DNA from 4 places in the Agrobacterium sp. K11 genome. Region 3 is predicted to be linked to each of the others. Evidence: predicted binding sites of a transcription regulator. Region 3 holds the regulator's gene; each other region holds the start of a gene.

Region 1 (7,674 bases), on a different contig from region 3:
ATTAACCCGACGGGCAAATTCGTTATCGGTGGTCCGGATGGCGATGCGGGTCTGACCGGCCGCAAAATCATCGTGGACACCTATGGCGGTGCTGCCCCCCATGGCGGCGGTGCATTCTCCGGCAAGGACACGACCAAGGTCGACCGTTCCGCGGCCTATGCTGCCCGCTATCTGGCCAAGAACGTGGTGGCTGCCGGTCTGGCCGAGCGCTGCACCATTCAGATTTCCTACGCGATCGGCATCGCCCAGCCTCTGTCGATTTATGTCGATCTGCACGGTACCGGCAAGGTCAGCGAAGATCAGGTCGAAGGCGCCATCCGCAAGGTCATGGATCTCTCGCCGTCGGGCATTCGCCGTCATCTCGATCTCAACAAGCCGATCTATGCCAAGACGTCCTCCTACGGCCATTTCGGTCGCAAGGCGGGCCGTGACGGTTCCTTCTCCTGGGAGAAGCTCGATCTGGTGAAGCCGCTCAAGGAAGCTTTGAGCGCTTGAAGCATTTCCAGTAAAATTGCGTAGCGATTTTACGTTCGGAAAATGCGGGGACTTGTTCTAAGCCTTGTCATTCGACGGGGATTGAGAGATACCGGTTGCACCATTTGTAACCCGCATAGTGCCATTCAAGTGGCCCTGTGCGGGTTTAGTCTATTTGTTCTTGAGAGTATGACATGACGGAAGAGCGGCGTTCGCGCGCAACGGAAGCGTTTTTTGGCAGACGCAAGGGCAAGCCCCTGCGCAATCAGCAGATCGATACGATCGAAAACCTGCTGCCTTTGCTGAAAATCGATCTGGAAAGCGCGCCTCCGAAAAATCTCGTCGCTCTCTTTCCGGCGGATGTGAAATCGGTCCGTCTGGAAATCGGTTTCGGCGGCGGCGAGCACCTTGCCCACCGCGCGGTTGAAAATCCTGAGACCGGCTTTATCGGCGTCGAGCCCTTCGTCAATTCCATGGCAAAGCTGCTGGCAAGCGTGCGTGAAGGCGAGTTGATGAATATCCGCCTTTACGATGATGACGCGACGCAATTGCTGGATTGGCTGCCGGATGGGTCGATCGATCACATCGATCTACTCTATCCCGATCCCTGGCCGAAGAAGAAGCACTGGAAGCGCCGTTTCGTTTCCGACGTCAATCTTGCCCGTTTCCATCGCGTCCTGAAACCCGGTGGCAAGTTCTGCTTTGCTTCCGATATCGATACCTACGTCAACTGGACGCTACAGCATTGCGCCCGCCACGGCGGTTTCGAGTGGACGGCGGCAAGTGCCGAGGACTGGCACACCCCCTATGCCAACTGGCCGGGCACGCGTTATGAGAACAAGGCGAAAAGAGAAGGCCGCAGCTCGGCCTATCTCACTTTCATTCGCATTTAACAGCTCGAACCGTCAGATATTCGCGTCCACTTCGGCAGCAACCGGAATGGAAGGCTGGGCGCCGGCGCGGGTGCAGGCGAGCGAGCCTGCGACGGCGGCGCGCTTCAGCGCCTTTTCGAAATCCATACCCTGATCGAGGCTGGCGGCGAGATAACCGCAGAATGTATCGCCAGCGCCAACAGTATCGACCGGCTCGATCTTGAGACCGGACGCCTTGAAGACCTTGCCGTTGCGAATGGCGATCACGCCATCAGCACCAAGCGTCACGATCAATGTCTGGCCGGTCTGCTCATGCAGGGATTTGAGTTCATTTTCCCGTTCGGAGGCTGAAAGTCCGTTTTTGTCGATCAGCAGTTCGAACTCGGTTTCATTGGCGATGACGATTTCGGCAAGGCTGGCGAGGCGCGGCCCGTCCGCGGTCAGCGGCGCGGTATTGATGATAGTGGTGATGCGTTTAGCCTTCGCGGCCGTCAGTGCTGCTTCGATTGAGGGTGCCGGCACCTCGAACTGAAGCATCAGAATATCGCCCGCTGCCATCTCCGCCACGGCTTTTGCGGCGTCGGATGCGGAAACTTCGCCATTGGCGGCGGGAATGACCGAGATCATGTTCTCCCCGCCTTCACCGATCAGGATTACGGCGGTTCCCGTGGGGCCGGGCGCGGTCTTGACGAGCGACAGATCGGTGCCGGCATCGCGCAGCAATGTCAGCGCTGGCGCGGCAAAGGTGTCATCACCCGTAGCGCCCGCCATTTTGACCGTTGCACCTGCGCGCCGTGCGGCAAGCGCCTGATTGGCTCCCTTTCCGCCGGCCGCCGTGGAAAAGGTCTCTCCCGTCACGGTTTCACCGGGTTTGGGCAGGCGTTTGGCGGTGGCGACGAGATCCATGTTGATGGAGCCGAAAACAGTAATCATCAGGGCATGTCCGTATGAAATTCAAAGCAAGGCGGTGACTTTGCCCGAGGGGATCACTCGTCGTCAACCACCCGCAACTTGGCCGTTCCTGCCCTGTTCTCTGCAAAGCGTCGCGCCTGCTCGATTTCGCTATGGGAGGTCTCCTTTTCCGTCGGCGAAAAATCGAGGCCCTCGATCTTCTGGCCACGCGCCAGCACCTTGTCGGAGGAAATTAGCATCATGTCGACATCTTTCTGCGCCAGCCCGAAATGGGCCTGCAGCTTGCGCGTCCGGTCGTCCAGCCGCCGCACGTCATCCATGAGAAGCGCGACTTCACCCTGAATGAGGTGCGCCTGCTCGCGCATGCGCTGGTCCTTCAGCACCGACTGGATAACCTGCACCGACAGCATCAAAAGCGATGGCGAGACAATGACGACACGGGCGCGATGGGCACGCTGCACGAGATATTCGAAATGCTGGTGAATATCGGCGAAGATCGATTCCGACGGCACGAAGATGAAGGCCGTATCCTGCGTTTCGCCGCGTATCAGATATTTCTCCGCCACGTCGCGAATATGCACTTCCATATCGCGGCGGAACTGCTGGGTCGCAGCCCGTTTGCCCTCGGGCGTTTCATCCGCCTTCAGCGCATTCCACGCCTCCAGCGGAAACTTGGCGTCGATGACGAGGGACGGGGCGTTGTTCGGCATCCTGATGATGCAGTCTGGTCGGTAGCCATTCGAAAGCGTGGGCTGAAGCTGAAAGGCCCCGGCGGGAAGCGCATCGGCGATCAGCGCTTCCATCCGCGCCTGCCCGAAAGCGCCGCGCGTCTGCTTGTTGGAGAGGATCGCCTGAAGCCCGACCACGTCCTTTGCCAGATCCTGAATATTACCCTGCGCGGCATCGATAACCGCAAGCCGCTCCTGCAGGCGGCTTAGATTCTCGTGCGTCGACCGGGTCTGCTCGGTCAGCGTCTCGCCCAGCCGCTGCGACATGCCGTCGAGGCGCTGGTTGATCGTCTGGCCCATCTCGCTCTGGCGCGTGCCGAGCGTCTCGGCCATCGCCGCGATCCGGCCATGTAGTTCCGACTGGGTTTTCAACAGATCGGAAATTTCACCATCGGCTTCCGCTTTTTTCCCACGACTTTTCGTGACCATCCAGAAAGCGGAAAGGCCGAAAACGAGAGCCGCAAGAAGCCCGCCGAAGCTGATGTCGACGGAGCCGGCCCGCAAGGCGGGATCGAGGAGAAAAGAGAAATCGATGCTCATGGCTAAATCTACCAGATTTCCAGTGATTCGTAAGATCAAAACAAGAACATTCATGCGGCGGAATTGAGTCGGGCAAAACCAGCCGAAGGTCTCTTTTCGACCGCGTATTTTTTATTTCCTCCGCGCAAGAGATACGTTATGGGAAGCCATGACTATCAAACCGCTTATCATTTTGCCCGATCCCGTGCTGCGCCAGCAATCAAGGCCCATCGAACAGGTGGATGCCGAAGTGTTGCGCCTTGCCGACGATATGCTTGAAACCATGTATGATGCGCCGGGTATCGGCCTTGCCGCCATTCAGGTGGGCGTGCCGCGCCGCATGCTGGTGATCGACGTTTCGCGCGAGGACGAGGAGAAAAAGCCGGTCGTCTTCATCAATCCGGAAATCCTCAGAGTGTCGGACGACGTCTCGGCCTATGAGGAAGGGTGTCTCTCCATTCCCGATTATTATGCCGAGGTAGAGCGTCCCGCATCCCTGACAGTGCGATATGTCGATCGTGACGGAAAGCAGCAGACGGTCGATGCGGACGGACTTCTGGCGACGTGTCTGCAGCATGAGATCGACCACCTGAACGGCATTCTGTTCATCGACCATATTTCGCGCCTGAAGCGAGAAATGGTCATCAAGAAATTCACCAAAGCAGCCCGCGCTAAGGTCTGATTCGTCTTAAATATTTAGACGGACCGGCATAGAGGGCAGGGGGCGATATGGCTCTTCGCATCATTTTCATGGGCACGCCGGATTTTTCCGTTCCCACGCTGCGTGCATTGGTGGACGCTGGTCACGAGGTCGTTGCCGTTTATACGCAGCCGCCGCGTCCAGGCGGTCGCCGTGGCCTCGATCTGCAGAAATCGCCGGTGCATCAGGCGGCCGAACTGCTGGGTCTGCCCGTGCTGACGCCGGTGAATTTCAAGGCCGAGGGAGACCGGCAGCAATTCAGGGAATTCAACGCCGATGTCGCTGTTGTCGTTGCCTATGGGCTGCTATTGCCCGAGGCGATCCTGAGCGGTACGCGTCTTGGCTGCTATAACGGCCACGCCTCGTTGCTGCCGCGCTGGCGCGGCGCTGCTCCCATTCAGCGGGCGATCATGGCTGGCGATGCCGAGACGGGCATGATGGTCATGAAAATGGAAAAGGGGCTCGATACCGGCCCGGTGGCGCTGACCGCCAAGGTCACGATCGGTGAGAATACCACGGCAGGTGAATTGCACGACAGCCTGATGCTGACAGGCGCGCGGCTGATGCGGCAGGCGATGGACAAGCTGGAAGCAGACGATCTTCCTCTCGTTGCGCAGCCGGAAGAAGGCGTCGTTTATGCCTCGAAAATCGACAAGGGCGAGACCCGGATTAATTTTTCCCGGCCGGCACAGGACGTCCATAACCATATCCGCGGCCTTTCGCCTTTCCCCGGCGCCTGGCTGGAAATGGAAATCGGCGGCAAGGCCGAGCGCGTGAAGGTTCTGGCGTCAGAACTGGCGAGCGGTATGGGCGAAGCGGGCGCTGTGCTCGATGACGCCCTGACCATCGCCTGCGGCAGTGGCGCGGTGCGGCTTACCCGTTTGCAGAAGGCGGGTGGCAAGCCGCTGTCGGCTGCCGATTTCGTTCGTGGCACACCCGTTCCCGCCAGAACGAGGCTCGGCTGATGCCGCGTTTCCGCATGACCGTCGAATATGACGGTACGCCTTACTTCGGCTGGCAGAGACAGGATAACGGCCCTTCGGTTCAGGGCGCGCTTGAAGCTGCCGTCCGGTCGCTGACCGGCGAAACCGTGTCCATTCGCGGCGCTGGCCGCACCGATTCCGGCGTGCATGCCGTGGGACAGGTAGCCCATGTCGATCTTTCCCGCGATTGGGCTCCGTATAAGCTTCGCAATGCTCTCAACGCCCATCTGGCCATGGCGAAAGAGGCCGTCTCGGTTGTCGACGTGACGGCGGTGACCGAGGATTTCGACGCGCGCTTCTCCGCGCTTCGCCGCCATTATCTGTACCGCATCATTTGCCGGAAAGCGCGGCTGGCACTCGAGCACAAGCGCGCATGGTGGGTATCGAAAGATCTGGACCACGAACGCATGCATGAAGCTGCACAGATGCTCGTCGGCCGGCACGATTTTACCACTTTCCGCTCGGTTCATTGTCAGGCGAGCAGCCCGGTCAGAACGCTCGACCGGCTGGATGTGACGCGCAATGGCGATCTTATCGAGATACGCGCCACCGCGCAGAGCTTTCTCCACAACCAGATACGCTCTTTTGCCGGAACGCTAAAAATGGCCGGTGAAGGCAGCATGACACCGGAAGACGTGCGCGCGGCACTGGAAGCACGGGATCGCAAAGCCTGCGGCCCCGTCGCGCCGCCGGATGGTCTCTATTTCATGCAAGTCGATTATCCCGATGTCATTCCGCCGCGGGTCTATTCAAAGGTCGAGACGGTCGAAGACACGGACTAAAGTCCGTCTCGTTTCTCAGGCCGGATAAACGCCGAGAAAACGCTGCAGCGCCTCGGACAGAAGCATGCCCGGCACCAGCAGGGTCATGACGATCGCCGAGACAAGCAACGACTGGTCGCGGATGAAGAAGCGCACGATCCGCGAAAAGGCGAAGACCAGCGACAGCAGGAGTGCCAGCCAGAGGATGGCGATCAGCCCCTGCAAGGGCGGCAGAAAAAACGCGATCAGGATCAGAACCGCATAGGCATAGGAAAACGGCAGCGACAGCCAGTTCATGGTGGTGACCAGTGCGGTGAATTTTTCCCGTGCGCCAAAGGCGAACAGCAGCATGCCGATCAACAGCAGCGGCACGATCCAGCAGATAGCCTCGACCATCGCAAGGCGGAAAAAGTAGATTAGTCCCGTTCCTGTTCCGGGCGGATAGCTTGCCAGGAACGCAGCGCGCAGCCACAGCCAGGACACCAGCATGGCGGGCAGGCACCAGAGGGCGGAGTAGAAGGACCGCCACATGCCGCGTTCGGACAGATCCAGATAACGCGCGCCGGTATGGTCGCCGAGCAGCAGCAGCCAGAGGCCTTTCAGATAGAGCCTTACTTCACTTGCCGTCGGCATGGGAGAACCAGCGTTCGATGAAGGTCTCGTAGATGTTTGTGAGAGTCTCCAGATCGGCGATTTCCACGCGCTCATCGACCATATGCATGGTCTGCCCGACGAGGCCGAATTCCACGACGGGGCAATAATCCTTGATGAAACGCGCATCCGACGTGCCGCCAGTGGTCGAAAGCTTGGGCTCCTTGCCTGTCACGGCTTCCACGGCGCCGGAAAGCGATGAGATGAGCGCATTGTTCCGGGTCAGGAAAACATGGGCCGGACGGTCCGCCCAGACGATCTCATATTTGACCGGGCTGCGGTCGGGACGAAGTTCTCCCTCGGCAGCGGCGGCATCGAGGCGGCGGATGATTTCCGCCCGCAGGCTCTCCACCGTCCAGCTGTCATTGAAACGGATGTTGAACGACGCCGTCGCCCGCGCCGGAATGACATTTGTGGCGGCATTGCCGGTGTCGATGGTCGTCACTTCCAGATTGGACGGCTGGAAGTCGTCCGTACCGTGATCGAAGGGCGGATGCATCAGCGCGTGGGTCAGTTGCAGCAGCCCGCGAATGGGGTTGTCGGCCAGATGCGGATATGCGGCATGACCCTGCACGCCATGCACGGTGATGCGGCCCGAAATCGATCCCCGGCGGCCGATCTTGATCATGTCGCCCAGCTGGTCGGGGTTGGTCGGTTCACCCACCACGCAGGCATCCCATGCCTCGCCTTTGGCGGCGGCCCATTCCAGCAACTTCGAGGTGCCGTTGATCGAGGGGCCTTCCTCGTCACCGGTGATCAGGAAAGAAACGGAACCTTTCGGTTTTCCGTGTTTCTCGATGTAGCGGGCGATGGCGGCAACGAAACAGGCAATGCCGCCCTTCATGTCCACCGCACCACGGCCGAACATTTCGCCGCCGGCAATTTCAGCGGCAAAGGGTGGATGGCTCCATGCCGCCTCGTCGCCCACCGGAACGACATCGGTATGGCCCGCAAACATCAGGTGCGGACCTTCCGTGCCAAGCCGGGCGTAGAGGTTTTCAACGTCAGGCGTTCCCGCTTCCGTCGCCACCATCTTTTCCACCGCAAAGCCAAGCGGTGAAAGCAGGGTGTCTA
Region 2 (7,674 bases), on a different contig from region 3:
TCGACGAAGTGAACGCCATCGGCCTTTTCGGTGGCGAAAAACTCGTCTGGATCAAAAGTGCCTCGGCTGAAAAGGCGCTGGTGGATGCTCTCCAGATTCTGGCTGAGACGCCGCCCGAAGCCAGCTTCCTCATCATCGAGGCCGGCGACATCAAAAAAGGTACGGGCCTGCGCAAGATCGCAGAACCCGCTCGCTCTATCGCAGCAATCCCGTGTTATGCGGATGACGCCCGTTCGTTGAATGCGTTGATCGATCAGGAACTGTCTGCCGACAATCTGCGCATTGCCCCGGCCGCACGGCAGAGGCTGATCGAGCAGTTGGGCGGCGATCGGATTGCCTCGCGCAACGAGATCCGCAAGCTTGCGCTCTATTGCCGCGGCGCAGAGGTGATCGAGGAAGATGATGTGCTGGCAATCATCGGCGATGCCAGCACGGTTTCGGCTGACGACGCCGTCGATGCCATCCTGAAGGGCGACAGAAACGCCTTTTTCCACGCGACCCAGAAGATCGTCTCGTCGAAGACGCCGATCTTTCTCGTGCTTCAGGGATGCCTCAAGCAATTTCAGTTGCTGGATCAGATGCGCGCCGAAATGGATGAGAAAAAGCAGCAGGCCGGGCAGGTCATGCAAACGCTTGGACGCCACATCCATTTTCGCAGGAAACCGGTTATCGAAAGGGCACTGCGAACCTGGCAGCCAGCGGCGATCGCCCGTGAGATGAACCGCCTGCAAGCGGCCATATTGCAAAGCCGCCAGCGCCAAAGCCTGGAAGACAGCGTGGCGCTTTTGACCCTGCTATCGACCACATTGCAATCAGGCCGCGGCGGATAACTCACTAAAGGTCGGCAAAAAGCCCTCACGCTGACGCTGCGAGGGCTTTTAAAATCATGATACCAAGGACACCAGTCGTTGAGAACTCAGTCGCCCTTACCCGGCTCGGCAGAGAAATAAAGCTCGAGCTTGCCTGTCACGCCATCCATTTCCTTGGCTTCCGGCAAGGGGTCGCGCTTGATGGTGATATTCGGCCAGATCGCCGCATATTCCGTATTCAGCTTCAGCCACTTGTCGAGACCCGGCTCAGTGTCGGGCTTGATCGCTTCGGCAGGACATTCCGGTTCGCACACACCACAATCGATGCATTCGTCAGGATTGATAGCGAGGAAATTTTCACCCTCGTAAAAGCAGTCGACAGGGCAGACTTCAACGCAATCGGTGTATTTGCAGCGGATGCAATTGTCGGTCACGACATATGTCATGATGAACTCCAGAATATGCAGGCCGGGTCTGTGGGCTTCGGAACACAAGCCGTCGCCCGGAATTCAGACAGGGCAATTTTGCAAGTGAGGTAATGCCTTTGCCTTCAGATAGCAAGGATAAACAATTCTGAAAAACCGCTAAGACTTGAAGGTTTATTCTATTCTTTGTTTCCGTCGCTGTCCGACAGGAACCTGTCGAGCGCCCTGCGCTCTTTTTTGGTGGGGCGACCGCTTCCCGGCTGACGTATCGCCTGCTCCAGCGGGCTCAGCCTGTCGGAAGGCTCGCGCGGCGGCGTCAGATCGTCGTAGAGAAGTTTGGCCTCTTCATAGGGCCCGCGCCGCTCGCCCCCGGATTTGACGATAAGCACCTTGTCCATGCGCTCGAAACCGATATCGAGCCTGTCACCCGCCTTTACCAGATGGCTGGGCTGGCGAATGGAGACACCGTTGACCTTGACCTTGCCAGACTGAATGTAACTCTGGGCAAGTGAACGGGATTTGGCCATGCGGGCAAAGAACAGCCACTTGTCCAGACGCTGACGCGTGCTTTCGAGTGGCTGTTCGTTGCTCCCCATAGCTTACTTCTTCAGCTGCTCCTTGAGAGCAGCAAGCTTGGCGAAGGGCGAATCCGGATCGATCGGCTTTTCCTTACGCGGCGGCTTGGCTTCGAAACGCTGCTGACCCTGCGGTTTCCCGCCACGGTCGTTGCGGTCCGGCCTGTCCTTGCGCTCCCCGCGATCCTGACGATCATTATTGCGGTTGTTGCCACGGTCGGGACGTCCGCCATCACGCTTACGCTCGCCGTCACCGCCACGATTGGCAGCCTCGCGATTTGCTCCGTCACGATTATCGCGACGGCCTTCGCCACGACGTTCACCCTGTTCGCGTGGCGCCTGATCGCGACCCTCGCCACGGCCTTGACCGCGGTTGCCGGGACGACGGTTTTCACCACGCTGGTTTTCGTTGCGACCACCCGGACGCCACAGAAGAACAGGCTTCGGCTCGGCAGCCTCGGCGCTTTCCGTCGGCGCAGCCTCGCTAACAGCAGCCTCTTGGCCCACAGCTTCCGCAACCGGCACTTCTTCAGCAGTTTCGACAGTCGTCGTCTCGGAAACCTGCTCTTCCGAAGCCGGTTCCTCGTGTTCGGTCTCTGCGCTCTCGTCTTCCTTCACCGCTTCAGAAGCGGCCGGAGCGGCAGCACCAGTCTGGTTGGCGAGGAAGGCCTGCGCCTCTTCCGCCGTTACCTGATCGGCACGATAACCGAGACCCTTGAGGATTTCTTCCATGTCGTCGAGCGTTGCGCCGAGAATGGAAAGCATCGCGGTCGTCGTCGTGAAACGGCGGCCGTCATAAGCGCCTTCCGGACGCGGCTGCTGACCGGGCTTCCACTGCAACAGCGGACGGATGAGATCGGCCAGACGCTCGAGAATGTCGATACGCACGGCGCGCTTTCCGAGGAAACGGAAACCGGCGAGCTTGTAGAACATCCGCTCGAAGGTCGGATCCGTCACGACAGAGGTGCGACCGGCGGCCAGCACCGGAATGAGATCGCCGTAACCCGGCTTGCCGAGACCATCGTTCTTCAGCGCCCAGAGCAGCGTGACAAGCTCCGCCGGAGCGGGCTTGAGAAGCGCGGGCAGGAAGACGTGATAGGCGCCGAAACGCACGCCGTAGCGGCGCATGGAGGCACGCGCATCCTGATCCAGCGACTTCACGTCTTCGGTGACGTCACGGCGGAACAGGACACCGAGATTTTCGACCAGCTGGAACGCCAGCCCCTTCGCCAGACCCTGAAGGTCTTCGGCGCGCGAAATATCGTCCAGCGGCTTCAGCACGGTCGCAATCTGATGATTGACGAAACGTTCGACGCGCGCCAGCGCATGATCGCGGGCATTGCCGCTCAACTGCTCGTCGGCAAAGAGGATCACGCGCGGCTTCATGATATTGTCGCCTGCCGAAAGGCGGGCCACCGGTTCGCCCAACCAGCGAACCAGACCATCGGAGCTCAAAGCGAGATCACCGTTTCCGCTGGCGTGCAGACGCGCGGCACGCGCCTCGTATTCGAGCGCGAGCGCCTTCTGCGCAGCAGCCTGCACGGCCTTCTGATCCGGCCCTTCCATTCCCGGCACCGGCGTGAACCGGAACCCGGCCAACTGGCCGACGTGATGTCCTTCTACGAAGACATCACCATTTACACTGATTTCAGCTTCAAGCATCGCATTCTCTCTCAGGCGCCTCATGAGCACAGATGTCCTGCGATCAACAAAGCGTTTCGTCAACCTTTCATGTAGAGCATCGGACAATCGATCTTCGATTTCCCGCGTCTTTTCTTGCCAGTGTGTCGGATCGGCAAGCCATCCTGGGCGGTTCGATACATAAGTCCATGTTCTGATCTGCGCAATCCTTGCAGACAAGGTATCGATCTCTCCATCGGTACGATCGGCGCGGCGCACCTGTTCGCCCATGAAATCTTCGTTCACCGTGCCACGTTTTACCAGATCGAAATAGAGCGTTGAGATCAGATCAGCATGTTGAGCGGGCGCAATGCGGCGATAATCCGGAAGCGCGCAGGCCTCCCAGAGTTTTTCCACCCGCGCCTCCGTCGTCGCCACGTCGATGATTTCAGGGTAGCGCGACAGATATTCGAGCGCCTGCTGGTCGATCGCCGGCAAGGCCCGTGACAGTCCCTGGATCGCCGGGGCGGCTTCGAGGCTCAGACGCAGATTGGTGATGGAGGAAAAATCGAAATTTTTCGTCCGCCATTGCAGCACCTTCACCGAGTCGAACTGATGGGTTTCGATACGCTCCACCAACTCGTCGTCAAATGGATCGACGCGCCCCGTCACGCCAAAGGTGCCATCGCGAAGATGGCGGCCGGCGCGGCCGGCGATCTGGCCGATCTCGCCCGGATTGAGATTGCGGAACTGATAGCCGTCAAACTTGCGGTCCTGCGCAAAGGCGACATGATCGACATCGAGGTTGAGACCCATGCCGATGGCATCCGTCGCCACGAGATATTCGACGTCGCCGGACTGGTAGAGCCCCACCTGGGCGTTGCGCGTACGCGGCGAAAGCGCGCCCATCACAACGGCTGCGCCACCACGCTGGCGACGCACCAGCTCGGCAATGGCATAGACCTCTTCCGCCGAAAAGGCGACGATTGCCGTGCGTTGCGGCAGGCGGGTTATCTTCTTCTGGCCCGCATAAAAAAGCTGCGACAGGCGCGGACGTTCGACCACGGTAATTCCCGGCAGCAGCTTTTCGAGGATCGGGCGCATCGTGCCCGCACCCAGAAGCAGCGTTTCCTCCCGCCCGCGCAGATGCAGCACGCGGTCGGTAAAGATATGCCCGCGCTCCAGATCACCCGCCAGCTGCACTTCATCGATGGCGACGAATGCGGCCGTTGTCTCGCGCGGCATGGCTTCCACCGTGCAGACGGAATATTTGGCTTTAGGAGGGGCGATCTTTTCTTCGCCGGTTATCAGCGCCACATTCGGCGCGCCCACCTTTTCGACAAGACGGGTATAGACCTCACGCGCCAGAAGGCGCAGCGGAAGGCCGATGACACCGTTGCCATGTGCCACCATGCGCTCAATGGCGTAATGGGTCTTGCCGGTATTGGTGGGGCCGAGAACGGCCGTGACACCGCGGCCGCTCAGGATCATGGGGCGAAAATTCAACGTACTATCCGTGAATCGACTTCATCTGCTTGCTGTACCGCCCGCCATTCACTGATACGGGCCGCACACGCAACACACATGGCAACGCCCGCCGACAAAGGCAATAGGCCTTGTCCGCAAAGTGGTAACAGGTCCTTCCCCGCCGGAATTTTCCTTTTTGATTCAGATACTTGAAATATTAAAAAGAATCCGGCGAAACCGGAATTGATTCGGATACGGAACAGTCTGCGAACGAATCGAATACGAATCGCTGACTCCAATGGATTCAGCTTTTGTTCTCCGCAACATCTGGTTGGCAGATGCCTGCCCTATACCAGATTGTGAATCCGGGTAAGTCCTTGTCCGGATTCAGCTTTGCGGCACCGGCTTCCGGCGGAAAACACCGCAATCGACTGTCAAGCGGCAATCGCTGGAAAGCCGCTCCGGCACAGGCAGGAATGGCAGTATCAGAGCGCCTCGCCGGCAAGGAGGCGCGGCGCGCCCGCATCTGTCGTACCGGCAGCCTGACCGATGAAATAGGATTTCAGACCCGGCAAACGATCGACTACACCCAGACCGAAATCACGCATGACGCGAATGGGACCGACATCATTGGAGAAAAGCCGGTTCAGCACATCCGTCGTCACACCCATCCGCAACGTGTCGAAACGCCGCCAGGACTGGTAACGATCGAGAACGTTGAGAGAGCCGATATCAAGGCCGAGACGGTCGGCCTCGACCACGGTTTCGGCCAGTGCCGCAACATCCTTGAAGCCGAGATTGAGGCCCTGACCGGAAATCGGGTGAATTCCATGCGCCGCATCGCCGGCAAGTGCAAAACGTGGCGCGACGAAGGAACGCGCCAGCGTCAAGCCCAGTGGAAAGGCGCGACGGGGACCGACGGGACGGACCGGACCGAGCTTGTGGCCGAACCGGCGTTCAAGTTCCTCCTCGAACACCAGATCGTCGGCAGCAACCAGCCTGTCGGCATCGGCCGTACGTTCGGTCCAGACAAGCGAGGAGCGGTTCCCTTTCAAGGGAAGCACGGCGAAAGGCCCCGACGGCAGAAAATGTTCCTCCGCGCAGCCCTCATGCGGCCGCTCGTGTTCAACGGTGGTGACGATCCCAGACTGATCGTAATTCCAGTGCACGGTTTTTATTCCTGCCATATCCCGCAAAGCCGAGCGGACCCCATCGCAGGCTATGAGCAGTCGCGCCTCAAGCGACGAGCCGTCGGAAAGTGAAATAGCCGTCGATTGCGGGCCGGCGGAAAAGCCGGAAACACTGAGACCATGGCGGATTTCGACGCCGAGGCGCTCACACAGGCCTCGCAGCGCACCCACCATCGCGACATTCGGGACCATATGAGCGAAGGGCCTGCCCTCCTCCACCGCGCCACCAAATGTCAAAAACACCGGGCGAACCGGATCGGCGGTCTTCGAATCGGTGACGATCATCTTGTGGATCGGCTGGGCCTCCGGCTCGATCTCGTTCCATATGCCGAAAACGTCGAGCATGCGTGTGGCCGCCGCGATAATGGCGGAGGCGCGGACGTCCTTCTTCCAGACATCCTCGGGAGCGGCTTCAACCACCTGCACATTAAGATGTCCGGCTGCCTGCTTAATTGCGACAGCAACGGAAAGGCCGACATAACCGCCGCCTGCCACCACCACGTCCAGCATCGCGCTTCTCCTCAAATCTTGTGCACGCATCATCCGCGCACTATAGACCATGTGACGTCTTCCTACAGCCGGAGCAGGCCGAAAAAATGTCGCATCCCTCGCAAACGTCAGATCCGATGGCCAATCTGATCTCCACACTCGATCTCGAGAAGCTGGAAGAAAACCTGTTTCGGGGTGAAAGCCCACAAATCGGCTGGCAGCGCGTTTTCGGCGGCCAGGTGATCGCGCAGGCATTGATCGCAGCTCAACGAACCGTGGATGATGATCGTTTCGTTCATTCACTGCATTCCTATTTCATGCGCCCCGGCGACCCGCTGGTGCCCATCCTCTACCAGGTGGAGCGCATTCGCGACGGTGCGAGCTTCTGCACCCGGCGCGTGGTCGCCATCCAGCATGGCAAGGCGATCTTTTCCATGTCGGCGTCATTCCAGATCGTCGAGGACGGCTTCGATCATCAGATAAAAATGCCGGATGTGACGCCGCCCGAAAGGCTGATGAGTGAAGATGAGATGCAGGCGGCCTTCCTCGCCAACGCACCCGCGTCGATCCGCAAATACTGGAGCAACAAGCGCCCGATAGAGATCCGGCCGGTTTCGCTGACCCATTATATTTCGAAGGAAAAGCTGGAACCGCAGCAGGATATCTGGGTTCGCGCTGTCGGCGATGTGCCGGACGATCCACGTTTCCAGTCGGCCATTCTCGCTTATCTCTCGGATATGACGTTGCTCGACACGTCGCTCTATGCCCACGGAACGACGATCTTCGATCCGGCCATTCAGGTGGCGAGCCTCGATCACGCCATGTGGTTCCACCGTCCCTGCCGGCTGGACGACTGGCTGCTCTACACGCAGGACAGCCCCAGCGCCTCGGGAGCACGCGGTTTGACCCGTGGCAATATTTTCACCAGACAGGGTGAACTGATCGCCTCCGTCGCACAGGAAGGTTTGATCCGCAAAAGGGCAAATGCTTAAATAATGCGCTTTTTTAAAAAATCGCACATTTAATAGACGAAAATTGCGCCACCCGATGCCCGTTTTTCAGACGCCTGTCATATAATTTTTATATTTCAATAACTTAG
Region 3 (7,674 bases):
GTGTAGAGCTGACGCGGACGGCCGATGCGCTGCTGCGGATCCTCGATCATTTCGTTCCACTGCGCGATCCAGCCGACGGTGCGGGCCAGTGCGAACAGCACGGTAAACATGGTCGTGGGGAAGCCAAGCGCCTTCAGCGTGATACCCGAATAGAAGTCGACGTTCGGGTACAGCTTCTTCTCGACGAAATAAGGATCGGAAAGAGCGATCTTTTCGAGTTCGAGCGCGACCTGCATGATCGGATCGTCGGAGTTGCCGGTGGCTTCCAGCACTTCGTACATCGTCTTCTGCATGATCTTGGCGCGCGGGTCGTAGTTCTTGTACACGCGGTGGCCAAAGCCCATCAGGCGGAACGGATCGTTCTTGTCCTTGGCGCGGGCAATATATTCCGGAATGCGGTCAACCGTGCCGATTTCGTTGAGCATGTTGAGCGCCGCTTCGTTGGCGCCGCCATGTGCCGGACCCCAGAGGCAGGCGATGCCCGCTGCAATACAGGCGAACGGGTTTGCACCCGACGAACCGGCAAGACGCACCGTGGAGGTGGAAGCGTTCTGCTCGTGATCCGCATGCAGGATGAAGATGCGGTCCATGGCGCGAGCCAGAACCGGATCGACCTTGTACTCTTCGCAAGGCACGGCAAAGCACATGTGCAGGAAGTTGGAAGCGTAATCGAGGTCGTTCTTCGGGTAAACGAAGGGCTGGCCGATATGGTACTTGTAGGCCATGGCGGCGATCGTCGGCATTTTCGCGATCATCCGCAGCGAAGCGACCATGCGCTGGTGCGGATCCGTAATGTCCGTCGAGTCGTGATAGAAGGCCGAGAGCGCGCCGACCGTGCCGCACATGACAGCCATCGGATGTGCGTCGCGACGGTAGCCGGTGAAAAAGCGGCTCATCTGCTCGTGCACCATGGTGTGGCGCGTTACGCGGGTGTCGAAGTCCTTCTTCTGCGCAGCCGTCGGCAATTCGCCGTAAAGCAGCAGATAGCAGGTTTCCAGGAAGTCGCCCTGTTCGGCAAGCTGCTCGATCGGGAAGCCGCGGTGCAGAAGAACGCCTTCGTCACCATCGATATAGGTGATCTTGGATTCGCAGGAGGCTGTCGAGGTGAAGCCGGGGTCGTAGGTGAAGGAGCCCGTGTGCTTGTACAGCGTGGCGATATCGACGACGCTTGGTCCAATCGTGCCTTCCCTAACCGGGAGTTCGACCTGTTTTTCGCCAAGTGTCACTGTAGCGCTTTTTTCCGTCATACTGATCCTCCGAAAACATGCGGGTGGGGGCGTTGAGATACGCCCCGCGGTTAAGCGTCTACCGATTAGCTATATGATCCTTGCGCGGATGCCAAGCTATCCAAAGGTCAAATTGTGCATTGCGGCAAACGCAATCGCGTTGCTTCAGGCTTTCCCGGCAGCAGCAATTCAATCTCGGTCAACGCATCGTTAAAGTAAAGGATTGCAATCCCCAGCGCTGGTCTGCAAACCTGTTTTTGGTGCGGCAAGGGGCGGTGGGGATTGCTCGGTCAAGGGGAAAAACAGCATTTCGTATATGCTAAAACGATGCAGGGAGACATGCCCGGCACGCGGGAAATTCTGTTTCCTCTCCGCCGAAGCAGTGATGCGACAACATATGACACTCCCGCCATTATTCCCGAGATTAACCGCAACACTACCGTGGCCGAAAAAATCGCCACGTGCCTGGCCGAGGAGCGCGCATTCGGCCACTATTTTCTTTTCATTCCCGTTTTCATCGGCTGCGGCGCGGTACTCTGGTTTTCTCTAGATGCCACGCCTTCCCCGGTCATTTTGATTGCCACATTTCTATTTGTCGCCGTTCTGGCGCTCTTTGTGAGATATAAAGCTGGCATTGCGGCGGCGGTTTGCGGCCCTTTCGCTTTTCTATTGCTCGGCATGCTCCTGGCCGATTTCGAAACCCGACGGGCAGGGACCGTGGTGCTGGATACCCCCGTGACCACCACCATCACCGGCACTGTGGTGCGCCGGGAGGTCGATGCACGCGGCTACTGGCGATATGTCGTCGATCTGACCGCAACAGCGGACCCGACATTGTCGCGTCCGCCGCAGAGGATATCGGTGCTTTCGCGTGGCGGAGGCGAGCCGATCGCACTCGGAGCAACCCTTCGCGGCAAGGTCCGCCTCTCGCCGCCGTCCGGCCCGGCCTTGCCGGGACTGAACGACTTCGCCTTCACGTCCTATTTCAGAGGCATAGGCGCGACCGGTTTCTTTTATAAATCACCGGATGCGCTTGTATCACCCGTTGGTGACGCAAGGCCTGACAAGGGTTGGTTGGAATGGGCCGATATGCGGCTTTACGGCCTTCGCAGCGCAATTGCCGAACGCATCCGCACCACCATCGGCGGTGATGCCGGAGCCTTCGCCGCCTCCATCATCACCGATGAGAGACAGGCTATATCGGCGGAGACGATGGAGGCGTTGCGGCTCTCCGGCCTTGCCCATATCGTTGCCATATCCGGGCTCAACATGGCACTGGCCTCCGGCATATTCTTTGTTGGCCTGAGACTGGCTTTCAGCTTGTTTCCCGCCTTTGCGCAGCGCTGGCCGGTCAAGAAGATCGCGGCTTTCGCGGCACTGCTGATGACGCTTGCCTATTATCTGATTTCCGGTTTTGCCGTTTCCGCCGAGCGTGCTTGGCTGATGATGTCTGTGATGCTGATTGCTGTCCTTTTCGATCAACCATCACTCAGCCTCAGAAACGTTGCCATTTCCGCCCTGATCATTCTGGCTTTCTCGCCCTCGGAAATCATGGGTCCGAGTTTTCAGATGTCATTTGCGGCCACCATAGCGCTTGTGTCCGCCTATGCCTTCTGGAGCCGTTGGCGCACGGACCGCGAACGGCTGTTCATCGGGCGCAAGCCCGCATGGCTGAAGGTGGCGGAAATGATGGGCGCGGTCATTGGCGGCGTTATCACGACGTCGTTGATCGGGGGCCTTTCTACGGCGATCTATTCGGCCGAACATTTTCACCGTGTCACCACCTATGGACTGTTCGCCAATCTGGCTGCAATGCCGCTCATGTCGCTGATCGTCATGCCATTCGCTCTTCTCGCCATGCTGCTGATGCCCTTCGGGCTCGATGCGCCGTTCCTGAAGATCATGGGTTATGGCATGGCACTCGTCATCGAGGTTGCAAACGAGGTGGCCTCCTGGGGCGGCAGCGCAGCGACTGGGCGTCCGCATGGCTGGTTTATCGGTTTGGCTTCGGTGGGTTTCCTGCTGCTGACATTGCTGCGCAGCCGGCTTGCGCTTCTTGGCATCCCGTTTCTGCTCTTCGCCTTCGGCGTGTCGGCAGTTACGGCCTATCGTGATCTGCCGGATCTATTGATTCACGAGGACGGCGAATTGGTGGCACTCGTGGAGGAAGGCAAGGTCTCAACCACAAAAGCCCGTCCGCAGGGCTTCGTTTACGGCCAGTGGCAAAGGGCGCTGCTGCTGCCGGAAAAAACCGTGCCGCCAGATTTTATAAATGGTGAGAGCATGGCAAATACTGCTGGTTCTGACTCGAGATCGAAACTGTCGCCCGAAGACATGGCTGTGGTGGTACGCGAGATGACGGCGGCGCTCAAAGACGCCAAAGTTGGCGTCTTCACCTGCAGGAAAGACATATGGTGCGTAGCGAGCGCCGCAAGCGGAGAGTGGATCGTCGTTCTGGACGATGGCCGCTTCGCCGGAAAAGCCTGCGATATTGCCGATATCGTCGTTGTTTCCCGCAGAACCTCTTTTTCGCAGTGCCGCTCGGGTGCACTCCTGCTCAGCCGTGACATCTTGCGGCGTCTCGGTTCTGTGGAAATAGATTTTGCTAACAAGAGGGAGGAGGGTGTGGCGAGCGGGCTGCGCGCCGCAATCGCCGGAACGGACAGGCCCTGGAGCCAGCACCGTTATTACGACTGGAAAAGCGGACGTTTCGACCGTGATCTGCCGCAGCCCATCATCCGGCTGCTGGCGGCGTCGCAATGACAGCCGCCAGCATGGATCATCGGGCCTTGGCGCGCAAATCTTCAGTCAATTCGCCGATCTCGCCAACTTCCTCTTCATGACCAGCGTCGCGCCAGCTCTCCTTCAAACCGGCCTCGTACCATTCTTGCATGGCAGGCAGGGCGAGCAGCCGGTCGCAATAGGCTTTCGCTGCTGGCGAAAGATCCGCGCTGCCATAGGTCTGGAAACGGAATGCAACCGGGCAGAAGAAAGCATCGACCGCCGTGAACTTTTGACCGGCGAGATATGGCCCGCCGAATTTTGTGAGACCCTCGCTCCACAACGCATCGATCCGCTTTATATCGGCTTTAAGCCCGGCATCGCCGCCCCTGGGTTTGACCCGAATGCCCACCGACATGGGATAGAGATTGCGCAGCGAGGAAAAGCCGGCATGCATCTCACTTGCGGCCGAACGCGACCAGGCCCTCGCATGCTTGTCGCTTGCCCAGACACCCTGGTGTCTTTCGGCAAGATATTCGACGATCGAAAGCGTTTCCCAAACCGTCATACCCTCGTCGACCAGGCAGGGCACCTTGCCCGTCGGCGAAAAGGAGGAGAAGGAGACGCCTTCGCCGAACGGAATGAGCTTTTCATCAAAGGCGATACCGAGCGTGCGCATCAATACCCACGGCCGCAGCGACCATGAAGAATAGTTCTTGTTGGCTATATAAAGATCGTACATGGCGTATCTCCCGGATATGACGCGTATTTCTACACCTGCCAAGCGTTCACGGAATATCGAAAATTATCCATGGCTCCCATAAACGCCGTTGATGAATGGTGATGTGGGGTCGCTGAGAGCGCGACTTGCGATAAGTCACCCTTTGGTGACCACTAAAACTGACTGCGCAACACGACAGAACAACGTCGCTAAAAAACAGCGGATGGGATCGCTTCGACAATTATAGCGAACAGCCCATTCGCCACCACGCCTGTAGCGAAACCGAAGCATCTTTATGGAGTAGGAACTCAGTTTAGAAAGGGCAACGCGCATAGGCTGAATGGCGCATATCCTCGTGCACCCGCAAAAGCACGCCACGTTTGGAAACAGCCAAACCCAATATAGGCGCCATCTTCACGATGACGCCTATTGTAAAGTGAATACGTTCGGTTCGATAAGATCAATGGTAGCGGCGGATCAGCCCCACCAGCTTGCCCTGAATTTTCACCCGGTCGGGCCCGAAGATACGGGTCTCATAGGCTGGGTTTGCCGCCTCGAGCGCAATGGAGGCTCCCTTGCGGCGGAAGCGCTTCAGCGTGGCTTCCTCGTCATCCACCAGAGCCACAACGATGTCCCCGGGATTGGCGGTGTTGCCGTTGCGGATGATGACTGTGTCGCCGTCGAAAATGCCGGCCTCGATCATCGAATCACCCTTGACCTCAAGAGCGTAATGTTCGCCCGTGCCAAGCATGTCTACTGGCACGGCCACATCATGGGTGTTGTTCTGGATGGCGGAAATCGGCACGCCCGCAGCGATGCGGCCCATGACCGGCACGGTGACAGCCCCGCCCAGATCATTGGCCGGCGTCTTGGGGGCAGGGGCCGGTTCCGGCGTCTTGGGCTTGCCAAGGCTGCCTTCGATAACGCTCGGCGAAAAGCCGCGCTGCGGCCTTGCACCCGGCGTATAAGCCTCGGGCAGCTTGATGACTTCCAGCGCCCGAGCTCTATTCGGTAGCCGACGAATGAATCCTCGCTCTTCGAGAGCGGTTATCAGGCGGTGGATGCCGGATTTCGAAGCAAGATCGAGTGCGTCCTTCATTTCATCGAAGGAGGGCGGCACGCCGGACTCTTTCATTCGTTCATGAATGAAGAGAAGCAATTCCTGCTGTTTGCGCGTGAGCATGAGGAAAACACCCTTTAGAATCGTAGTGGAAGTCGCGAAACAAATACAGAACGAACACTATATGTTCCATATGTGTTCTGCAATCCCCTAAAATTTCGTGAAGGTGCCATCTGTTGCTGTGATGATTTGCCTCATAGCACGCAATTGTGCTTTTGTGCGGTCGAAACCGTCCCGGCATGCTCCGGGCGGAAGGCCAGCAGGATACATTTTCATGACGAAACCCTATAGCGTTGACCATCTCGTTTTGCCCGTGGAAGTCATAGGCGTCGCCGTGAAGCGCCTCGTCAGTCTTGGCTTTACGGTTGCGCCGGAGGCTCTGCATCCTTTCGGCACCCAAAATGCCTGCGTATTTTTCGCCGATGGCACCTATCTGGAGCCGCTCGCAATTACTGATCCGGCTAAATATAATGCGTCAATAGAGAGGGGTGATGTTTTCACTGGCAGGGATGTGGCCTTCCGGCAACGGGACGGGCAGGAGGGTTTTTCGGCTCTTGTCGCCAGGACTGAAGACGCCTTGGTTGACCATGAGCGGTTTCGGGCAGCCGGCCTTTCGGCGGGCGATGTTTTCGAGTTTTCGCGGCCTGTTCGGATGCCGGATGGCTCGCAAGGCGAGGCGGCGTTCCGGCTTGCTTTTGCTGCAAGCGGGGCGGCCGCGGATTTCTTTTTGTTCAGTTGTCAACGGGTTCAAGCCCTTCCGGGCGATCGCACCATGCTGGAGCGCCACGCCAATGGTGTCACCGGCCTCAGTGAAATCGTCCTGTTTACCGGCGGCGATATGAAGGTGGCGGGCCTGATCGAGACGGTGTTTGGCTGTGAAGGCAAATGGTCTCCGGGCGGTGATATGGTTTTCGCGACCGGCAATGCCAGCATCAGATTGACCGGAAAACCGGCTTTCAGCGGGCAGGCCCTGAATGCTCAGGATGGCAACGAAGGCGGATTGCGCGGCGCGGGCATCGTCTTTTCGTCACACGATCTTGCCGTGACAGAGGCGGTGCTTGCTGCTAATGGCGTGTCCTGCGCAAAAGCGGACGGCCGTCTGGTGGTGCCCGCAGCACCCGGTCAGGGTGTTGCCTTCGCCTTCGAGGAAAAATGATGAGCGTTACGAACAATCTTAAAGTCACCGCCGGCGACGGCGCCAGCAAGGTTTCCTTCTCGAATACCGAGCGGTTTTCGCTGATTGCCGGCCCCTGCCAGATGGAAAGCCGCGAACATGCCTTCATGATCGCTGGCGTCCTGAAGGAGCTTTGCGACAAGCTGGGAATAGGGCTTGTCTACAAGTCCTCTTTCGACAAGGCGAACCGCACTTCGCTTTCCGGAAAACGCGGCATCGGCCTGGATAACGCGATGCAGGTTTTTGCCGATCTCAAGAAGGAATTCGGTTTTCCTGTTCTGACCGACATCCACACGGAAGATCAATGCGCCATCGTTTCCGAGGTGGTGGATGTGCTGCAAATCCCGGCGTTCCTTAGCCGCCAGACCGATCTTCTCGTCGCTGCCGCCAAAACCGGCCGCGTCATCAACGTCAAGAAGGGCCAGTTTCTGGCGCCCTGGGACATGAAGAACGTGCTTGCCAAGCTCAATGAGAGCGGCAATCCGAATGTGATGTTGTGCGAGCGCGGCGCGTCCTTCGGTTACAACACGCTGGTTTCCGACATGCGCTCGTTGCCGATCATGGCTTCGCTCGGCGCTCCGGTCGTGTTTGACGCCACCCATTCGGTGCAGCAGCCGGGCGGGCAGGGCGGTTCCACCGGCGGACAGCGCGAATTCGTCGAGACTTTGGCGCGTGCGGCCGTTGCGGTTGGCGTGGCTGGTCTCTTCATCGA
Region 4 (7,674 bases), on a different contig from region 3:
AGGCAAAGACGCGTGATCTCGTCAGCCTGCTTCTGTCGCATGGCGCCCGCGCCTGGCGTGCCAATCAGCCGGAAGCAAATATCCACCTTCATGTCGGCCGCCGCTCCGGGCGTGCACCGGTCCATATCCGGATCCGCTGACAAACCAAACATAATCGGACGAGACAAAGAAAAACCCCGCGGAGCCTGTGCACCGCGGGGTTTTTGTTGATTGACAATGAAGAAACGAGGCGGCTTACGCCTCGCTCTCCGGTGCCTCTGGCGTATCCGGCAGAGTGTCTGCCACATCTTCGCCATTGCCGTTTTCCGCCTCTTCGTCGCCTTCAGGCTCGTTGATACGTTCCACGGAAACCACCTTCTCATCCTTGGCGGTGGAGAAGATCGTCACGCCCTTGGTGGCGCGGCTTGCGATACGGATGCCGTTTACCGGCACACGGATCAGCTGGCCGCCATCGGAAACCAGCATGATCTGGTCGCCTTCGTCCACCGGGAAGGCCGCAACGAGTTCGCCGATTTCCGTCGTCTTCGAGGTATCTGTGGCGCGGATGCCCTTGCCGCCACGACCCGATGTGCGGAAGTCGTAAGACGAAGAACGCTTGCCATAGCCTTTTTCAGAGACGGTCAGCACGAATTCTTCGCGTGCCTTCAGTTCCTGATAACGCTCTTCGCTGAGTTCGCCTTCTTCCGCGACTTCCTCGCCAACCAGTGCGATATCTTCCTCATCGACCCCGGCGGCACGCCGCTCGGTGGCCGAACGCTTGAGGTAGGCCGCACGCTCCCACGGTTCAGCTTCCACATGGCCCACAATGGTCATGGAGATGATGCGGTCGCCATCCGCCATGTTGATACCGCGCACGCCAACCGAGTTGCGGCCGGCGAAGACGCGGACATCGTCGACGGGGAAGCGGATGCACTGGCCGAGTGCCGTCGTTAGCAACACGTCATCCTGGTCGGTACAGGTTTCGACGGAGAGGATTTCATCGCCCTCCTCCTCCAGCTTCATGGCGATCTTGCCGTTGCGGTTGACCTGCACGAAATCGCCGAGCTTGTTGCGGCGAACCGTGCCGCGCGTCGTCGAGAACATCACATCGAGCGTTTCCCAGGTCGTTTCGTCCTCGGGCAACGGCATGATGGTGGTGATGCGCTCGCCTGGTTCCAGCGGCAGCATGTTGATGAGGGCCTTGCCCTTCGACTGCGGCGTACCGATCGGAAGGCGCCAGACCTTTTCCTTGTACACGATGCCGCGCGAGGAGAAAAACAGCACCGGCGTATGGGTATTGGCGACAAAGAGACGGTTGACGAAATCTTCGTCGCGCGTCGCCATGCCGGAACGGCCCTTGCCGCCGCGACGCTGTGCCCGGTAGGTGGTCAGCGGCACGCGCTTGATGTAGCCGAGATGCGAAACGGTGACGACCATATCTTCGCGGGAGATGAGGTCTTCATCATCCATGTCAGGACCGCCTTCGACGATCTCGGACCGGCGTGGCGTGCCGAACTCATCGCGGATGGCAATAAGCTCATCCTTGACGATCTGCATGATGCGCAGCCGTGAAGACAGGATTTCGAGATATTCGCTGATTTCCGCACCGATCTTGTTCAGCTCGTCGCCGATTTCGTCGCGGCCAAGCGCCGTCAGGCGGGCAAGGCGCAATTCGAGAATGGCGCGTGCCTGCTCTTCGGAGAGATTGTAGGTGCCGTCTTCATTGATGCGGTGGCGCGGATCGTCGATGAGACGGATCAAGCTTTCCACATCCTGCGCCGGCCAGCGCCGCGTCATCAGCTCCTCACGGGCCGAAGCCGGATCGGGAGCATGACGAATGACGCGGATGACTTCGTCGATATTGGCAACCGAGATCGCCAGACCGACCAACACATGCGCGCGGTCGCGCGCCTTGCGCAGCAGATACTTCGTGCGGCGGCTGACGACATCCTCACGGAAGGACACGAAGGCGCGCAGCATGTCCAGCAGCGTCATCTGTTCAGGCTTGCCGCCGTTCAGCGCCACCATGTTGCAGCCGAAGGAGGTCTGCAGCGGCGTGTAGCGATAGATCTGGTTCAGGATGACTTCGGCATTGGCGTCGCGCTTCAGCTCGACGACGACGCGATAACCCTGGCGGTCGGACTCGTCGCGCAGATCGGAAATACCCTCGATGCGCTTTTCCTTGACCAGTTCGGCCATCTTCTCGATCATCGTCGCCTTGTTCACCTGATAGGGAACCTCGGTGATGATGATCTGCTCGCGGTCGCCGCGCATCGGCTCGATGGTCGCACGGCCGCGCATGATGACCGATCCGCGACCCGTCTCATAGGCAGAGCGAATGCCGGAACGGCCCATGATGAGCGCGCCGGTCGGAAAGTCCGGGCCGGGAATGATCTGCATCAGTTCCAGCAGCTCGATCGCCGGATTGTCGATGAGGGCGATACAGCCGTCGATGACTTCGGAAAGATTGTGCGGCGGAATATTCGTCGCCATGCCGACGGCGATGCCACCTGCCCCGTTGACCAGAAGGTTCGGGAATTTCGCGGGAATGACGACCGGCTCATGCAAGGTGCCGTCATAGTTGTCGCGGAAATCCACCGTTTCCTTGTCGAGATCGTCGAGAAGCGAATGCGCTGCCTTTTCGAGACGGCACTCGGTGTAACGTTCGGCCGCCGGCGGATCGCCGTCGATGGAGCCGAAGTTGCCCTGTCCGTCGATCAGCGGCAGGCGAAGAGACCAGTCCTGCGCCATACGCGCCAGCGCATCGTAAATCGCCGCATTGCCGTGCGGATGGAATTTACCCATCACGTCACCGGTGACGCGGGCGCATTTGACGTATTTCTTGTTCCAGTCGATGCCGAGTTCGGACATGCCGTAAAGAATACGGCGATGAACCGGCTTCAGACCGTCACGGACATCGGGAAGCGCGCGGGAAACGATAACGCTCATGGCGTAATCGAGATAGGACCGCTGCATTTCCTCAATGATGGAAATCGGTTCAATGCCTGGCGGAAGTTTTCCGCCGCCGGGGGGGCTCTGGTCAGTCAAAACGGATCACATTCTCTGTTAAGAATCGGATGGATTTTTATAGCGGAAACAGCCACGTTAAGCCAATTTCCCGGCGAGTTTTGAACAGTCTTTTGCGTCATTTGCAAGACATACCCCGCTTTTCGCCATTTAGGTTGGCAAAAGCGACGCCGCTCCCTTTCAAAGCGAGTACGACTTGCGTAGGCTCCGGCCTAAAAACAGAACAGGCGGGGAAAGAATGGCCAGCAGCGAAACGCTCATCAACGCGCTTACAACACTTCTGGTCACGCTCGATCCGCCCGGTCTCGCGCCCGTATTTCTCGCACTCACGGTTGGAATGACGCGCGACCAGCGCGCCCAGGTGGCTCTGCGCGGCTCAATCATCGCCTTCGGCATTCTCGCCATCTTCGCCCTGTTCGGTCTCACCATCCTCAACCTTCTCGGCATTTCGCTGGGTGCCTTCCGCATCGCCGGTGGCCTGCTGCTGTTCTGGATTTCCTTCGAGATGATTTTCGAGAAACGCCAGGAGCGCAAGGAAAAGACCTCGGAGATTGCCATAACCAAGGACCATCTGCACAATCTGGCGGTCTTTCCGCTCGCCTTGCCGTTGATCGCCGGGCCTGGCGCCATTTCCGCGACCGTGCTCCTGGCGGGAACGATGAAAACGACGCTCGAAATGGTCGTGCTTATTCTCATCCTCGCCTTCGCCATGGCCCTCGTCTACGCCACCCTGATCGTCTCGGAACGCATGGACCGTTTTCTCGGCAATACCGGCCGCGCGATCCTGACAAGGCTGCTCGGCGTCCTTCTTGCCGCGCTTTCCGTGCAGTTCGTAGTGGACGGCATAAAATCGGCCTTCGCATTCTGACGACCATCGGTTCGCAACAAAATGCCGCAACCGGCCGGATTTGCGAAAAATCCGCCCTTTGAATCCGGCTCCTGCCTCGGTTAAAAGACGCGCATCTTTTTTCCGCACCAGAAAGCTCTCTCCATGCGATCCACGCTGCGCCGCCTCATCCCGGATGCCGCTCCCGTCAGTAACCGGGAAAGGCTGCGCGCTGCGGCGGGCGCCTTCGTCGGCATTTCGCTGACCGGACTTCTGGGCAGCCTTGCTTTCCGCTTAGACCCTGCCCTGCCCGCCATGATCGCGCCGATGGGCGCCTCGGCGGTGCTTTTATTCGCCGTGCCATCCAGCCCCCTTGCGCAGCCCTGGTCGATCCTCTGCGGCAACATCGTGTCGGCTTTCGTGGGTGTGACGGTGGCTTTACTCGTTCCGGATATTTTCCTTGCCAGCGCGCTTGCCATAAGCCTTGCCATTGCTGCCATGATGGCGCTGCGCTGCCTGCACCCGCCAAGCGGCGCGGTGGCGCTGACGGCCGTTCTCGGCGGTCCCGCCGTGCATAGTCTCGGCTATGGCTTTATTCTCTGGCCGGTCGCCGGAAACTCGCTCATCCTTCTCATCCTCGCGCTCGTTTATAACAATGCCACCGGCCGCGCCTATCCGCACGGCCTGAGGTTTGGAAAGGCCAGCCACGGCACGGCAGACCCGACGCCGATACAGAAAATCGGCTTTTCCTCAGCCGATCTGGACGAGGTGCTGAAGGAATATGACGAGGTTCTCGATATTGATCGCGATGTGCTGGAGATGATTTTGCGCAAGACGGAATTGCGCTCCTGGCGCCGCCGCGCCCTCCACCTCGATTGCGCCAGCGTCATGTCGCGCGATGTGGTCGGCGTCGCCCCGGATGATAGCCTGCGCCACGCCCATTCACTGATGCGCAACCGCCATTTCAAGGCTCTGCCCGTGACCAACGACAGGGCCGAAATCGTCGGCATCGTCACTCAGACGGATTTTCTTGAAAAGGCTAGCTGGAGAAACGGCCGCCCTTCCATCGGTTTCCTGCAGCGCCTGCGCCTTATCCTCTCAGGCGAAAGCGCACCTAACGATACCGTCAAGGATATGATGACATCGCCTGTTAGAACCGTGCGGCCGGAAACGGCGATCGAGGAAGCAATCATCCGCTTTGCGGAGGAAGGCCTGCATTACCTGCCGGTGATCGACGCCAACGGCAAGATGGTGGGTATTCTTTCGCAGTCCGATGTCATGGTTGCGATGCTGGCGGACAAAGCCGCGGCATAGGTCGTCGCGACCTTGAAGCGGGCAACCGGTTCGACCGGCGCCCGCCCCGTCAATCTCGGTCCCGATCAGAACGGGATATCGTCGTCCATGTCACTGGAGAAGCCGCCGGAAGGCTGGCTGCCGCCACGCGAGGCACCGCCGCGGGCCGCCGGCTGCTGGTCGTAACCGCCACCGTAGTTACCGCCGCCGCTGCCATAATCTCCACCGCCGATGTCGCCACCGCTGCGGCTGCCGCCGCCACCTTCGCCGCGACCGTCGAGCATCGTCAGCGTGGAGTTGAAGCCCTGCAGTACCACTTCGGTGGAGTAACGGTCGTTACCGGTCTGGTCCTGCCACTTGCGCGTCTGCAGCTGGCCTTCAATATAGAGCTTGGCGCCCTTTTTCACATATTGTTCGACAACCTTGCACAGGCCTTCGTTGAAAACGACGACCGTGTGCCATTCTGTCTTTTCCTTGCGCTCGCCGCTGTTGCGGTCCCGCCACGTCTCCGACGTGGCGATACGCAGATTGGCAATCGGACGGCCGTCCTGCGTCCGGCGAATTTCGGGATCGGCGCCAACGTTCCCAATCAGAATTACCTTGTTTACGCTACCAGCCATCTCGTCATCCTGTCCGCCAGCCATCGTGACCGGCAATTGCATTTCAAAAAATCCCGTACACAATAACCATCGCCGCCCGCAAAGGGCACCGCAACGGGGAACAATCCACAGCGAATAATCCCGACTTTCTCAGAGAGTACATTCGCACTTGCAATTTGTTCCTTTTTTGTTCTATTAAATCACGAAATTCGAGTCAAGTGAGCCGAAAAGCCATCGATCGATAGGGAATAAACCTCGACACGTCCGGTTGCGTCACTACATAAGGACGCGCCGCCATCAGGCCTGTTAATTTTGTCCGAGCTTTATCATGAGTGAACTGAAGACGATTTCCATCCGTGGTGCCCGTGAGCATAACCTCAAGGGTATCGATCTGGATCTACCGCGCAATAAGCTGATCGTCATGACCGGGCTCTCCGGCTCGGGCAAGTCGTCGCTCGCCTTCGACACAATCTATGCTGAGGGCCAGCGCCGTTATGTCGAGAGCCTCTCGGCCTATGCGCGCCAGTTCCTCGAAATGATGCAGAAGCCGGATGTAGACCGCATCGAGGGGCTTTCTCCGGCGATTTCCATCGAGCAGAAAACCACCTCGAAGAACCCGCGCTCCACGGTCGGCACGGTCACGGAAATCTACGACTATATGCGCCTGCTGTTTGCGCGTGTCGGCGTGCCTTACTCGCCGGCGACGGGCCTGCCGATCGAGAGCCAGACGGTCAGCCAGATGGTCGACCGTATCCTTGCCTTCGAGGAAGGCACGCGCCTTTATATTCTCGCGCCGATCGTGCGCGGCCGCAAAGGCGAATATAAAAAGGAACTCGCCGAGCTGATGAAGAAGGGCTTCCAGCGCGTCAAGGTGGATGGCCAGTTCTACGAGATCGCTGACGTTCCCGTCCTCGACAAGAAGTACAAACACGATATCGATGTGGTGGTGGACCGCGCCGTCGTGCGCCCGGATATGGCAGCACGCCTTGCCGACAGTCTCGAGACCTGCCTCAAGCTTGCCGACGGGTTGGCAGTGGCCGAATTTGCCGACAAGCCCCTGCCGCCGGAAGAAACCTCGGCTGGCGGCTCCGCAAACAAATCGCTCAATGAGACCCACGAGCGTATGCTGTTTTCGGAAAAATTCGCCTGCCCGGTCTCCGGCTTCACCATCCCGGAAATCGAGCCCCGGCTTTTCTCCTTCAACAATCCCTTCGGCGCCTGCCCCACCTGTGACGGTCTCGGCTCGCAGCAGAAGGTGGACGAAAACCTGATCGTGCCCGAACCTGCACGCACCCTGCGGGATGGCGCGATCGCCCCCTGGGCCAAGTCGTCTTCCCCCTATTACAACCAGACGCTGGAGGCGCTGGGCAAGGCCTTCGGTTTCAAGCTGTCGAGCAAATGGACGGACCTTTCGAAAGAGGCGCAGCACGCCATTCTCCAGGGCACTGACGACAAGATCGAGTTCAACTATCAGGACGGTGCGCGCTCCTACAAGACGGTGAAGAATTTCGAAGGCATCGTTCCCAATCTGGAGCGTCGCTGGAAAGAGACTGACAGCGCCTGGGCGCGCGAGGAAATCGAGCGTTATATGTCGGCGGCCCCCTGCCCGGCCTGCGCCGGCTATCGCCTGAAGCCGGAAGCGCTCGCCGTCAAGATCAACAGGATGCACATCGGCGAAGTCACCCAGATGTCGATCCGTATGGCACGCGACTGGTTCGAGACGCTGCCGGAAAATCTGAACGCCAAACAGAACGAGATCGCGGTTCGCATTCTCAAGGAAATCCGCGAACGTCTGCGATTCCTCAACGATGTCGGGCTGGATTATCTCAGCCTGTCACGCAATTCCGGAACGCTTTCCGGCGGAGAAAGCCAGCGCATCCGGCTTGCTTCGCAGATCGGTTCCGGCCTCACGGGTGTGCTCTATGTTCTGGACGAGCCCTCCATCGGCCT

What was found. The regulator LexA, encoded in region 3, represses DNA repair genes until DNA is damaged. The targets are predictions, from matches to a motif close to TGTTCNNNNTGTGTTCNG.
Region 1: AC5SEO_RS08180 (DNA recombination protein RmuC) is a predicted target of LexA. The motif match lies at 3,558-3,575, and genes of this name have one in related genera.
Region 2: AC5SEO_RS17670 (helicase-related protein) is a predicted target of LexA. The motif match lies at 5,152-5,169, and genes of this name have one in related genera.
Region 4: uvrA (excinuclease ABC subunit UvrA) is a predicted target of LexA. The motif match lies at 5,902-5,919, and genes of this name have one in related genera.

What each region holds. Positions count from the first base shown of each region.
Region 1 is NZ_JCAHRB010000003.1:613,018-620,691, reverse strand. Features, by position in the region: gene metK (methionine adenosyltransferase) at 1-495, shown strand, start outside; gene trmB (tRNA (guanosine(46)-N7)-methyltransferase TrmB) at 669-1,367, shown strand; gene AC5SEO_RS08185 (ribokinase) at 1,380-2,279, opposite strand; gene AC5SEO_RS08180 (DNA recombination protein RmuC) at 2,333-3,526, opposite strand; gene def (peptide deformylase) at 3,675-4,187, shown strand; gene fmt (methionyl-tRNA formyltransferase) at 4,235-5,170, shown strand; gene truA (tRNA pseudouridine(38-40) synthase TruA) at 5,170-5,970, shown strand; gene AC5SEO_RS08160 (hypothetical protein) at 5,986-6,582, opposite strand; gene dapE (succinyl-diaminopimelate desuccinylase) at 6,566-7,674, opposite strand, start outside.
Region 2 is NZ_JCAHRB010000009.1:231,872-239,545, forward strand. Features, by position in the region: gene holA (DNA polymerase III subunit delta) at 1-830, shown strand, start outside; gene fdxA (ferredoxin FdxA) at 917-1,255, opposite strand; gene AC5SEO_RS17665 (RNA-binding S4 domain-containing protein) at 1,414-1,830, opposite strand; gene AC5SEO_RS17670 (helicase-related protein) at 1,834-4,920, opposite strand; gene AC5SEO_RS17675 (ubiquinone biosynthesis hydroxylase) at 5,382-6,626, opposite strand; gene tesB (acyl-CoA thioesterase II) at 6,683-7,567, shown strand.
Region 3 is NZ_JCAHRB010000005.1:57,759-65,432, reverse strand. Features, by position in the region: gene gltA (citrate synthase) at 1-1,247, opposite strand, end outside; gene AC5SEO_RS13165 (ComEC/Rec2 family competence protein) at 1,554-3,989, shown strand; gene AC5SEO_RS13160 (glutathione S-transferase family protein) at 4,006-4,689, opposite strand; gene lexA (transcriptional repressor LexA) at 5,129-5,851, opposite strand; gene AC5SEO_RS13150 (VOC family protein) at 6,063-6,944, shown strand; gene kdsA (3-deoxy-8-phosphooctulonate synthase) at 6,944-7,674, shown strand, end outside.
Region 4 is NZ_JCAHRB010000011.1:284,273-291,946, reverse strand. Features, by position in the region: gene AC5SEO_RS21245 (hypothetical protein) at 1-140, shown strand, start outside; gene gyrA (DNA gyrase subunit A) at 235-3,027, opposite strand; gene AC5SEO_RS21235 (MarC family protein) at 3,245-3,874, shown strand; gene AC5SEO_RS21230 (HPP family protein) at 3,998-5,146, shown strand; gene AC5SEO_RS21225 (single-stranded DNA-binding protein) at 5,212-5,787, opposite strand; gene uvrA (excinuclease ABC subunit UvrA) at 6,053-7,674, shown strand, end outside.